4 regions of the Megasphaera hexanoica genome follow, and region 4 is predicted to be linked to each of the others. Evidence: riboswitches for the same ligand, from Rfam matches in the RefSeq annotation. Region 4 holds a riboswitch; each other region holds the start of a gene.
What was found. A riboswitch is a leader RNA that binds a small molecule or an ion and turns the genes downstream of it on or off. The one in region 4 is predicted to bind S-adenosylmethionine.

Region 1 (3,094 bases), 1.1 Mb from region 4:
ATTATTCTGTCGGAACCGATTACAATGAACGCTGTCATCGGTCTGGTTCTCATCCTTCTGGGCTGTACCATGGCAGGGCCTATCGAACATCTCCTGTTCCGCCATCATGCGGTCGGTGAAATCGAAGGGCGTAAGAATCATCCGGCGTGGATACGGGAAGATGCAGAATGCCCGCTGGTCATCACTATTTCCCGGGAATTCGGCAGTGGCGGCCGCAATATAGGCAAACTCGTAGCCCGCAAGCTGGGCGTGCCCTACTATGACACGGCTATTCTCAATATGACACGGAAAGAACATCCCCAGACATTCGAAGCCTGGCGCAGGGAAAAAGACAATCATCTCGGTCCGCTCCTGGCTAAAGTCTACGATGATTACGTCCATTATTCGACAGGGTATGAATCGAAGCGGCAGGAGATGTTTAATGATGAATCCGATGTCATCCGGGAACTAACCAACGGTAAATCCTGCGTTATCGTCGGGCGGCTGGCAAACTATATCCTGCGCAAGCGTCCCAATACATTTAATGTATTTATTTCTTCTGATCCGGACTGGGCTGTGCAGCGCATCATGCTGCGCGAACACGTCGATGCCGATACGGCCATGAAAATCCGCAACCGCGTCAACAAGGAACGGCGCGACCACTGCATGTATTGTACTGATTCCTACTGGGGATATGGGGCCAATTACGATATGAGCCTGAAATCCAGCGATTACGGTGTCGTAAAGACAGCAGACCTCATCCTGGCAGCAGCCCAGCATCGTCTTACCATTTCGAAGGACGAACTCAATCCTGTTACAAAGGACAATGCCCGGGATGAAAAAACAACAGCTGTGCCCGAAGACTGATACGGTATAGGTGTTACCGGGCAGGGAAAATTTCTTTTGAAAAAGACTTGCATTATCCTGCTATATCGGGTATACTATCTTACGTCAAATAAAATATAGTTCCATCAAGAGACGGCGGAGGGACTGGCCCTGTGATGCCGCAGCAACCTTCATCTATTGAAAGGTGCTAAATCCAACAGTGTATATACTGGCAGATGGGTATACGTAGCCCCCTCTTGTCAGAGAGGGCTTTTTTTTACATACGTATCAAATGGAACTAAAAAAGTTAAGGAGGATATACAAATGGCTAAAAACCGCGAATTCTTTACTTCTGAATCCGTTACTGAAGGTCATCCTGATAAGATGGCTGACCAGATTTCCGACAGCATCCTTGATGCCATCCTGGCAAAAGACAAAAATGCCCGCGTTGCCTGCGAAACGCTGGTAACGACTGGCATGGTCCATGTCGTAGGTGAAATTTCCACTACCTGTTATGTCGATATTCCACATATCGTCCGCGAAACAATCCGTGAAATCGGTTACACGCGGGCTAAATACGGCTTTGACTGCGATACATGCGGCATCCTCGTATCCCTTGACGAACAGTCTTCAGATATTGCTATGGGCGTCGATGAAGCTATGGAAGCAAAAGAAGGGCAGAAGGATAAATTTGATATGATTGGTGCCGGTGACCAGGGTATGATGTTCGGCTACGCTACTAATGAAACGGACGATTACATGCCACTGCCGATTTCCCTGGCACACCGTCTGGCACGCCGCCTGGCGAAGGTCCGTAAGGATGGCACGCTGTCTTATCTCCGTCCCGATGGAAAGACACAGGTCACGGTCGAATACGATGACGGCAAGCCGGTCCGCATCGATACCATTGTCATTTCGGCACAACACAGCCCGGAAGTAACACGTGACCAGATTGAAAAAGATCTCCTCGAATACGTCATCAAGCCGGAACTTCCTGAAGGCCTGTTCGATGACAAGACGAAACTGTATATTAATCCGACGGGACGGTTCGTCATCGGCGGCCCTCAGGGTGATTCGGGACTCACGGGACGGAAAATCATCGTCGATACGTACGGCGGCATGGCCCGTCATGGCGGCGGATGCTTCTCCGGCAAGGACCCCACAAAAGTCGACCGTTCGGCCGCTTATGCAGCCCGTTATGTAGCCAAGAATATTGTTGCCGCGGGACTGGCTGATAAGGTCGAAATCCAGCTGGCTTATGCCATAGGCGTTGCCCGCCCTGTTTCTATCCACGTTGAAACGTTCGGTACAGGCAAGGTCGATAACGATGTCATCGTCAGCCTGATCAATAAACACTTTGATCTCCGCCCGGCCGGCATCATCGAAATGCTCGACCTGCAGCGTCCTATCTACAAACAGACCGCTGCTTATGGTCACTTTGGCCGCAACGATCTGGATCTTCCCTGGGAAAAGACCGATAAGGCCGATATTCTCCGTAAAGAAGCCGGATTATAATAGGCAATTGTCCTTGATGTCTGCCTGACGAAAGTGTATGACTTCACTTTCTACAGTACTTTACGGATTGACAAATATGCTCTTTTTGAGTATAATTTCAATGTGTGCAGTAAAGCACTCCCTAACATACATTTGGAGGGAGGGATATAGAATGGCAGAAATCAAAGTTGGTAAAAATGAATCCTTGGACAGCGCACTGCGCCGTTTCAAACGTTCTTGCCAAAAAGCAGGTGTTCTTTCCGAAGTCCGGAAACGCGAACACTATGAAAAACCGAGCGTACGGAGAAAGAAAAAATCTGAAGCAGCACGGAAACGGAAGTATAGAGCATAATCGCAAAGAGTAGAAGGGTGATATCATGTCTCTGAAAGAAGAACTGCTTCAAGATATGAAAACGGCAATGAAAGCGAAAGAAGCTGGTAAGACAGCTCTTTCCGTCATACGCATGGTCCGTAATTCCATTAGAAATACGGAAATCAATGGTAAATGCGAACTGGATGATGCCGGTGTGGCAGCAGTCATTGCCAAAGAAATGAAACAGCGCAAAGAATCGCTGGCTGAATTTGAAAAAGCCGGCCGTACTGACCTGGCAGACCAGACAAAGGCTGAAATGGCCGTTCTGGAAAAGTATATGCCAAAACAGCTGACGGAAGATGAAGTTGCGCAAATCGTCCGTGACACCATTGCCGGGCAGGATGCGTCGTCTCTTAAGATGGGCGATGTCATGAAGCTCGTCATGCCGAAAGTCAAGGGCAAAGCCGACGGGAAGGTCGTTTC
Region 2 (3,094 bases), 890 kb from region 4:
TGTACGCGATGGTCTTTAACCTGATACTAATGGTTTGGTCTAATCGCTGCATAGATAGCCGCATCGGCTTGATCCAGGAGTGTTGTCATGATGGCTACTCCGATTTGATTGACCAATTGATCCAGATTTTGGCTTAACTGAGCTAATGATAGTTCCTGGGCCAAGATTTTCCGAAGAGATGCATTAAAAAAATCTACACAAACATTGGAAATTTGTTGTATACTAAACATGAGAAGGACTCCTTTCGTATGTGTTGGATCTACACTTTATTATACAATAAGGAGTTCCTTCTCTTTTTGTATTTTCTTTAATGTATTAAAGTTTTCCCACAATTATTTTACACTATCTGACATGAAAAAATCTTATGCAAAGATAAGGTAACATCCTGATATTAGGACACATTGCGATATCTCTGTAAATACGGGATTGAAAGGCAAAAAAAAACAAGGGCTGTGGTACCCTTTTTCTGCGATACCACAACCCCTGTATGATTCAGCTTAGTATTCCGGTTCAATCAGGCCATATTTACCATGTTTCCGTTTGTATACGACGTTGATGGCTTCCGTTTCCGAATTGAGGAAAACGAAGAAATCGTGGCCAACGAGATTCATCTGCAGGATAGCTTCTTCTACGTCCATAGGACGGGCTGCAAATTTCTTGACCCGGGCAATTTCAAAGTTTTCTTCCGGTGCAGCCGGTCCTTCGACGAGTCCTTCATGGAAGGAGCCGCCTTTCATACGGCGTGCCAGCTTCGTTTTATATTTGTGGATCTGGCGTACCATTTTGTCGTAAACCAGATCGATGGCGGCGTACATATCGTCATTGGCTTCGACGCCACGAAGAACGACACCATCTACTTTCAAGGTGATTTCAGCAATTTTACGATCTTTTTCGACGGAAAGAAGAGCCTGGACATTGACTTCATTTTCAAAGTACTTCGTTACTTTCTTTTCATGTTTCAGTACATAGTCCTTTAATGCCGGTGTAATTTCTAAATTCTTGCCTCTTACGATTGTTGCCATACAAATCCCTTCCTTTCGTGAGAAACTTCGTTCCGGACCATCCATGCTTAAAATCCGGATATCCTGCTCCTCATATATTAAGTATTCGATATAAAAAGGTAAATTCCTGCTTGACGATGAAATATTTTTTTCGAACGGCATTCAATTTTTTACACAAATAACATTGACAAGGATTCCTATTAGTGTTAGTATACAACTCAGCAATTACATAACCTATTCATCCAGAGCAGCCGAGGGAATGGCCCTATGACGCTGCGGCAACCCCCCATAGCGGGAAGGTGCCAAGTCCAACGGATTTCCATCCGGCAGATGAAATGATTGTATACGTACCGTCAGCATCTGTTGACGGCTTTTTTTATGCTATCAGCACCTCCAGGTGTATCCATTAAGGAGTTGATCTTGTGATTACCTTTGAAAACATTACCAAGACCTACGGCGGCAAAACGCACGTCCAGGCCCTGAAAGGCATCTCACTGACTATCCATGACGGCGAAATTTTCGGCATCATCGGGAAAAGTGGTGCCGGCAAATCGACGCTCGTCCGCTGCATCAATATGTTGGAAAAACCGACGACGGGCAAAGTCATCATCGACGATAAGGAACTGACGGCCATGTCCGACAGCCAGCTGCGGGCCGAACGCAAAAACATCGGCATGATTTTCCAGCATTTCAATCTGCTGTCGTCCCGTACCGTTTTTGACAATATCGCTTTTCCGCTGGAACTGGCTGGCGCTTCCAAAGAAGTCATCCGCAGCAAGGTCGATTCCCTGCTCGAACTGGTCGGCCTGACGGACCGGCAGTTCAATTATCCGTCCCAGCTTTCGGGTGGCCAGAAACAGCGTGTCGGCATCGCCCGCGCCCTGGCCAGCGATCCGAAAATCCTGTTGTGCGATGAAGCGACATCGGCACTGGATCCACAGACGACCAAATCCATCCTGGAACTGTTGAAAGACATCAACAAACGCCTGGGCATCACCATCGTCATCATTACCCACGAAATGGCCGTCATCAAGGAAATCTGCGACCGCGTGGCTGTCATCGAAGGCGGGGTCATCAAAGAACAGGGCCGGGTCATCGACGTCTTTACCAATCCCCAGTCGGAAACGATGAAGGAATTTGTCAAATCGGTCATCAATATGGAACTGCCCGAAGGCATCAAAAAACTGGGCGTCACCAATCAGCCATCGCCGGACCGGGATATGCTCGTCCGCTTCCGTTTCAAGGGAGCCGCTACCAACGAACCGCTGGTAGTCAATGTCGCCCGCAAGTTCAATCTCGATGTCAGTGTCCTTTACGGCAACATCGATTATATTCAGGATGTGCCGTTCGGCTATCTGATTGTCGTCATCATGGGCGATATGAAAGCCCAGACCGAAGCGTATTCGTATATTAAGACGCAACCTATTGAAAGCGAGGTTTTAGGATATGTCCCCAGAACTCATTAAATTAATGATACAGGGTATTGAAGAAACACTGTTCATGGTGTCCATCTCTACTCTCATTGCTGCTATCATCGGTATTCCTCTCGGCATTACCCTGGTTACGACCAGCAAAGGCCACATTCTGGAAAACAGGGTAATCAATCAGATTCTCGGAACTATCGTCAATATCATCCGTTCCATCCCGTTCATCATCCTCATGGTCGCCATCATCCCGCTGACCCGCCTCATTGCCGGTACGTCTATCGGCACGACGGCAGCCTGTGTACCACTGACTATCGTCGCTATTCCCTTCCTCAGCCGGCTCGTAGAAACGAGCATCCGCGATGTCGACTTCGGTCTCGTCGAAGCGGCAGAATCCATGGGTGCTTCTCCGCTGCAGATTATCCGCAAAGTCCTGCTTCCGGAAGCACTGCCTACAATCATCAATAACATTACCGTCCTCATCGTCAACCTCATCGGGGCTTCGGCCATGGCCGGTGCCATCGGTGGCGGCGGTCTTGGGGATATCGCCATCCGCTACGGCTACCAGCGTTTCCAGGCCGATGTTATGCTGGCTACGATCATCATCCTCGTCATCGGCGTCAATCTGATTCAGGCTTGCGGCGACTTTGCTTCCCGCAAGAAGAATAA
Region 3 (3,094 bases), 840 kb from region 4:
TTCTTTTCCTTCCTGACTGGAACCGAAAAGGTTACTGAAGAATCCCATGTATATCCCCTCCATATCTCGCATATGAGAATGAATTTTATTATATACATCTATTATACGGAAGAAATGGCAAAAATACAAGTCAATGCAATCCGGTGTTTGTCTTATGAGTCCTATAGCAGTGTGCGGATAGCGTCGGCAATGCGCGTGGCCACGTATGGATTGTTCATAGTGTAAATGTGGACACCGTCTACACCATTGGCCAGGAGATCTACTATCTGATCGATAGCATAGGCAATTCCGGCATCGCGCAGGGCGGTATTGTCATGACCGTACCGGGTCAGGATTTTCTGGAACTTCAGAGGAAGGGTAGCCCCGCAGAGAGTGACCATCCGTTCAATCTGTTTCTTGTTGGTTACGGGCATGATACCCGCTTCGATAGGAACGCGGATTCCAGCCTGGGTCGATTTGTCGAGGAAGTTGTAAAAATCGCGATTATCGAAGAAAAGCTGGGTGATGAGTTCGCTGGCACCGGCATCGACTTTGATCTTCAGATGGTCTATGTCTTCTGCCAGTGTTTTAGAATTGGGATGGCCTTCGGGATAGCATGCGCCGATGATATTGAATTCATCACCTGTCTGTTGACGGATGAAGGCGATGAGGTCACTGGCATGGGGAAATACGCATTTCGGTTCGATGCCGGGCGTTTTATCTCCGCGCAGGGCCAGAATATTTTCGATACGGTGTTCCCGTAATTTCTGCAATGTATCCAGTACTTCATCTTTGTCCAGGTTGATGCAGGGCAGATGGGCTGCCGTTTCGCAGTTCAGGCTTTTGATTTTGGAAGCGACTTCTACGGTGAGATTTCCTCCTTTGCCGCCGGCACCGCAGGTGACGCTGATAAAATCCGGATGGAGACCGCTCAGTTTTTCCAGTGTCGGATAGACCGTTTCAACGGGAATTTCTTTTTTTGGCGGAAAGACTTCAAAGGAAAAAACAGTTTTCTTAGAAAATAAATCACAAGTTTTCATCTACATACCCCTCGTCATGAAATAGTGTTATCAGAAGCTGGGAATAATAGCTCCGTTATATTTTTCTTCAATAAATTTCTTTACTTCCGGTGATTGCAGTGCTTTTGCCAGTTTCTGGATTTCCGGACGATTTTCATCACCGCGGCGTACGACCAGAACGTTGGCATAAGGCGAATCCTTGGATTCGGTGAATAAGGCATCCTGGAGCGGATTGAGTCCGGCTTCGAGAGCGTAATTGGTGTTGATAAGTGCGATATCTACATCATCCAGGGAACGGGGAATCTGGGCGGCATCGAGTTCGATGAACTGGAGGTTTTTGTCATTTTTTTCAACATCCTGCACGGTAGATGCGATACTGCCTCCGTTCTTCAGGCTGATCAGGCCGGCTGTCTGGAGTACGAGAAGTGCACGGCCACCGTTTGTAGGATCATTGGGGATGGCGACTTTGGCATTTTGTCCAAGCTGGGCCAGTTCCTTGATCTTATGGGAATAGATACCCATTGGTTCGACGTGGACCTTGCACAAGGCAACCAGGTCCGTACCGTGTTCACTGTTGAATTTTTCCATATAGGGTTCATGCTGATAGAAATTGGCGTCTAGTTCTTTATCCTGCAAGGCCAGATTCGGTTTGACATAATCTGTGAATTCGATAATGTTCAGGTCTACTCCTTCGGCGATGAGCATGGGCTTGATTTCTTTCAGGATTTCCCCATGTGGTACCGGTGATGCACCGACAGTGATTTTGACATTCTGAGATACTTCCCGGCCACCGACCGGTTTCTGTCCACCGCAGCCGGTCATGAGAACAACTGCAGTTCCTATAGCGATGGCAGCAGCGGTTATCCAGACTTTCCATTGTTTCATACTATCCCTCCTGTAATTTAAGGCCTCCAGAGGGCATAAAAAAGACTCTTTCCCGAAAGAGAAAGAGTGCAATGATTTTCTTTATCTCCCGGAATTTCTTCCGCAGGAATTGGCACCGTATTATCGGTTGCCGGGTTTCATAGGGCCCGTCCCTCCGCCGCTCTGGATAAATGTGTATACTGTCATAAGACAGTATGTAATGAAATTGTTGAAGCTATTTTACCATGATTGCGGAATTTGTCAAGGAAGAAAAAAGATTGGCTGATTTCTCTTGACTTTAAGGAAAAAAGCCGTATAATTACAATTAATCTACATAGCATTGTCGATGAACGAAACGAGTACGTGTACAGCGACAGCTACAGCGAGCCGATGGCAGTGAGAGTTCGGCGCCGGTCCGTACAGGGAATGGATTCGGGAGATGCGGCCTGAACGGTGACCAGTAGGGCTCGACGGTGTAGTTCCACCGCTATCAAAGAAACGTGTATCGCTCTTTTTGAGGGCCGTACATAGTGAGATGGGCTTTATAAGCCAATGTGGGTGGTACCGCGGAAGAATCAGACCTTTCGTCCCTTTAGAGGGATGAAAGGTTTTTTATTGTTTAAGAGAGGATGAACAGGAATGCTGGAAATGAGAGATGTGACGTTCCACTACACAGACGGTACACCTGTATTGGAACATATGAACCTGACGATTGGTACCGGTGAATTTATCGGCTTGGGCGGTCGCAACGGCTGTGGGAAGACGACGGTAACCCGCTTGCTCATGGGTCTTGAAAAACCCGTATCGGGAGATATTTTCCTCGATGGGAAAAGAATCAACGATGAAGAAGCGGCAGCCCGCAGTCCCTATATTGGATATGTATTCCAGCGGCCGGAACGGCAGATGTTCCGACCGACTGTGCGGCAGGAAGTAGCTTATGGACCGGAACAGCTGGGCCGCAGCCGTGAAGAGGTTGCATCGGCTGTTACAGCAGCGCTGCAGGCTACAGGGCTGGAACATCTGGCAGAAGCTTATCCACCCAATCTCAACCGGGGAGAAAAACAACGCGTTGCCATTGCGTCGGCCATTGCCATGCATACACAGTACCTTATCCTCGATGAACCGACGAGTGGCCAGGACAGTGCCGATAAAAAATCGCTCATGGCACTTTTGTCCCGGCTTCATCGGGATGGACTTACCATTCTTATCATCAGCCACGATATGGATATATT
Region 4 (3,094 bases):
TGTGAAAATATAAAAGGGGGATTGTACCGGCATGAGAGGTTACTCATGCTGGTACAATCCCCTTTTAAGCGGTCAGGATAACCAGATCAGACGTATTCTTTTAATGCCTGGGCCAGCTGATCCGGACAGGACGTAGTGCGTTCTCCGCAGCGGATGCCTTCCAGACGGCGGATGACTTCGGCGACGGGCATTCCTTCAGCAAGGCTGGAAAGGCCGAGATGATTGCCGGGACAGCCCTTTGTAAAGGCGACATCATAGACTTTTCCATCTCTGACGTCAAAATCAATCTGTGTGGCACAGATGCCACTCGGTTTATACGTATGCAAGGGGATCCTCCTTTCGCCATTAATCGAAGAGTGCCAGAATGCTGGCTTTCGGCTGGGCACCGACAGAACTCTTGTAGAGCTGGCCATTCTTGAAGACCAGGAGAGTCGGGATGCTCATGACATTGAACTGCTGGGCCAGTTCCGGCTGTTCATCTACATTGACTTTGCCTACTTTGTATTCCGGATGTTCGTTAGCTATTTCTTCGACGACGGGGGCTACCATACGGCAGGGACCGCACCAGGTGGCCCAGAAATCAACGAGGACCGGTTTATCGGACTGCAGGACTTCCTGATTGAAATTATCATTGGTAAATGTGTATTCCATATATGATTCACTCCTTTGGTATGCGTATTGTCTGCGAGACACTTCTATTATATCACACATTTGTCAAATTTTACGAGAAAAATAATAAAGAATATCTGATATATTTTAATGAAACATATTAATAATTTTAGAAATTCAATAGTTATCCCAATAAAAAACGGTCCGCCACCGATGTGACGGACCGCTTTGCCGGCTATTAGAATGCAGGCAGGATGGTTCCCTGATATTTGTCATTAATAAATTTCTTGATCGCTTCAGACTGATAAATCTGAACGACTTTTTTGTATGTTTCGTTGTTTTCATCACCCTGGCGGACAGCGAATACGCAGGCGTAGGGCGATTCAATCGATTCGACGAGGATGGAATCTTTTTTCGGATTCAGACCGGCCGGAATGGCGTAGTTGGTATTGACGCAGGCGATGTCTGTATCATCGAGAGAACGCGGCGTCTGGGCGGCATCGAGTTCGACGAACTGCAGGTTTTTCGGATTTTCCGTGATATCGGCAACGGATGCTTCGATGGAATCACCGTTCTTCAGTTTGATCAGGCCGGCCTGCTGCAGGAGAAGCAGGGCACGGGCACCGTTGGACGGGTCATTCGGAATGGTGACTTTGCTGCCCGGAGCGACTTCATCGAGAGATTTATATTTGTGTGAATAAACGGCCATAGGCATGAGAATCGTCTTTCCAACAGACGTGAGCTTCAGGCCCTGCTTTTTGACGATATTGTCAAGGTACGGCTGATGCTGGTAGGAGTTCATGTCGAGGTCTTTTTCGGCCAGTGCTTTATCAGGCTGTACATAATCGTTGAATTCTACGACTTTGATGGTAATCCCCTGTTTGGCAGCTTCTTTCGCTACTTCATCCATGATTTCTGCATGAGGACCGGCTGTTACCCCTACTTTAATTTCTTTTTTTGCCTGGTCGCCTTTGCTGTCATTGCTGGAACCGCAGCCGGCAGCAAATACGCAGATAGCTGCGATGAGGCCGGCGGAAATGATTTTTTTAATAGATGATTTCATGTTTCGTACCCCTCTCCTGAGTGTGCATACAAAATAAGTCCGTATCAACAAAAAAGCCGTCATGCAGATGACGGCTTTATTAATCCTATGATTCATCTGCCGGAATAATCCGATGGAGTTGGCACCATACCTTATGGCGGTTGCCGCAGTGTCATCGGGCCATTCCCTCGACTGCTCTTGATGAAACGTATTCAGTTGATGATGCAGATATTAGCATAGTTTTTTTCTCTTGTCAAGTATTAGTTTTTTCTATATCTAAAAATACAGACCGCAAAAATACCGTTTTTTAATGCACTGTATTATTTCCAATTGAAATATATGATAATTTTTATAAAAAATGACATATACTATATGTGAAAAAATAGGATGTATTAAGAAAATTAGATGTTTTTTATCTTTTACCGGATAGACAATATATGTGAATACAGTACAATAAAAGTGCGCAATACGTGTTTCGGAATTTGGTAAAGCGAAAGGAGCAGAAAGATGAAACAAATCACAAAACGAATCATTACCCTGGCGATTGCAGCGGCGACACTGGTTTCATTGGCTGGCTGCGGAGGTGGTCAGAAGAGTGCATCTGGCAGTGATGATAAGGTGCTTACGGTGTATACGGCCCGTAGCGAAAGCCTGAACAATCTGGTCATTCCTAATTTTGAAAAAGATACGGGAATCAAAGTCAATGTCGTCGTAGCCGGTACGGGACCGTTATTAAAACGCGTTTCGTCAGAAAAGGGCAATCCACAGGGCGATATCCTCTGGGCAGCAGATCAGACGATGCTGGAATCCCAGAAAGACTTATTCATGGAATATGTGTCGCCGGAAGATAAAAATATGATGGAAGCGTTCCGCAATAAGACGGGATATTTCACACCAGCTTTTGCTGATCCTACCGTCCTTATCGTCAACACGAATCTGGCTGGTGACACGAAAATCGAGACCTTTGATGACCTGCTGAATCCGGCATTAAAGGGTAAGATCGCCTTTGGCGACCCGGCTAATTCCAGTTCGGCATTCCAGTCTCTCATGGCTATGCTCTATGCCAAAGGAAAAAATGGTGATCCTATGAGTCCGGAAGCATGGGAATATGTGGATAAATTCATTCAGAATCTCGATGGCAAGATGCTGAACAGTTCCGGCGCTGTCCACAAAGGCGTTGCCGATGGGGAATATACGGTAGGCCTCACTTGGGAAGACCCGGCAGCTACCTATGTCCGCAACAGCGCTCCCGTCAAAGTCGTATTCCCGAAAGAAGGAGCTATTTTCCCTGGTGAATCGGTGCAGATTATCAAAGGATGCAAACATCCGGAAAACGCTAAAAAATTTGTCGATTACATGATTTCACAGAAGATTCAGGAAATGGCTGGTAAGGAACTGACGGTGCGGCCGCTTCGCAAAAATATCGAGCTGGCTTCGTATATG

Region 1: it holds a riboswitch for S-adenosylmethionine, as region 4 does, so the genes downstream of both, metK (methionine adenosyltransferase) here and ACGTIC_RS02935 (MetQ/NlpA family ABC transporter substrate-binding protein) in region 4, are expected to answer to the same signal.
Region 2: it holds a riboswitch for S-adenosylmethionine, as region 4 does, so the genes downstream of both, ACGTIC_RS07510 (methionine ABC transporter ATP-binding protein) here and ACGTIC_RS02935 (MetQ/NlpA family ABC transporter substrate-binding protein) in region 4, are expected to answer to the same signal.
Region 3: it holds a riboswitch for S-adenosylmethionine, as region 4 does, so the genes downstream of both, ACGTIC_RS13065 (MetQ/NlpA family ABC transporter substrate-binding protein) here and ACGTIC_RS02935 (MetQ/NlpA family ABC transporter substrate-binding protein) in region 4, are expected to answer to the same signal.

What each region holds. Positions count from the first base shown of each region.
Region 1 covers NZ_CP171361.1:1,694,267-1,697,360, forward strand. Annotated here, with positions in the region: gene ACGTIC_RS08335 (EamA family transporter) at 1-846, shown strand, start outside; SAM riboswitch class I at 945-1,047, shown strand; gene metK (methionine adenosyltransferase) at 1,129-2,319, shown strand; gene rpsU (30S ribosomal protein S21) at 2,471-2,650, shown strand; gene ACGTIC_RS08350 (GatB/YqeY domain-containing protein) at 2,676-3,094, shown strand, end outside.
Region 2 covers NZ_CP171361.1:1,520,997-1,524,090, reverse strand. Annotated here, with positions in the region: partial or broken gene ACGTIC_RS07525 (UPF0236 family transposase-like protein) at 1-14, opposite strand, end outside; gene ACGTIC_RS07520 (hypothetical protein) at 27-230, opposite strand; gene hpf (ribosome hibernation-promoting factor, HPF/YfiA family) at 498-1,022, opposite strand; SAM riboswitch class I at 1,237-1,338, shown strand; gene ACGTIC_RS07510 (methionine ABC transporter ATP-binding protein) at 1,424-2,467, shown strand; gene ACGTIC_RS07505 (methionine ABC transporter permease) at 2,448-3,094, shown strand, end outside.
Region 3 covers NZ_CP171361.1:2,679,881-2,682,974, reverse strand. Annotated here, with positions in the region: gene ACGTIC_RS13075 (heavy-metal-associated domain-containing protein) at 1-48, opposite strand, end outside; gene metF (methylenetetrahydrofolate reductase [NAD(P)H]) at 162-1,019, opposite strand; gene ACGTIC_RS13065 (MetQ/NlpA family ABC transporter substrate-binding protein) at 1,050-1,883, opposite strand; SAM riboswitch class I at 1,962-2,056, opposite strand; gene ACGTIC_RS13060 (energy-coupling factor ABC transporter ATP-binding protein) at 2,502-3,094, shown strand, end outside.
Region 4 covers NZ_CP171361.1:635,269-638,362, forward strand. Annotated here, with positions in the region: gene ACGTIC_RS02925 (TIGR03905 family TSCPD domain-containing protein) at 87-326, opposite strand; gene trxA (thioredoxin) at 346-711, opposite strand; gene ACGTIC_RS02935 (MetQ/NlpA family ABC transporter substrate-binding protein) at 848-1,672, opposite strand; SAM riboswitch class I at 1,762-1,859, opposite strand; gene ACGTIC_RS02940 (ABC transporter substrate-binding protein) at 2,159-3,094, shown strand, end outside.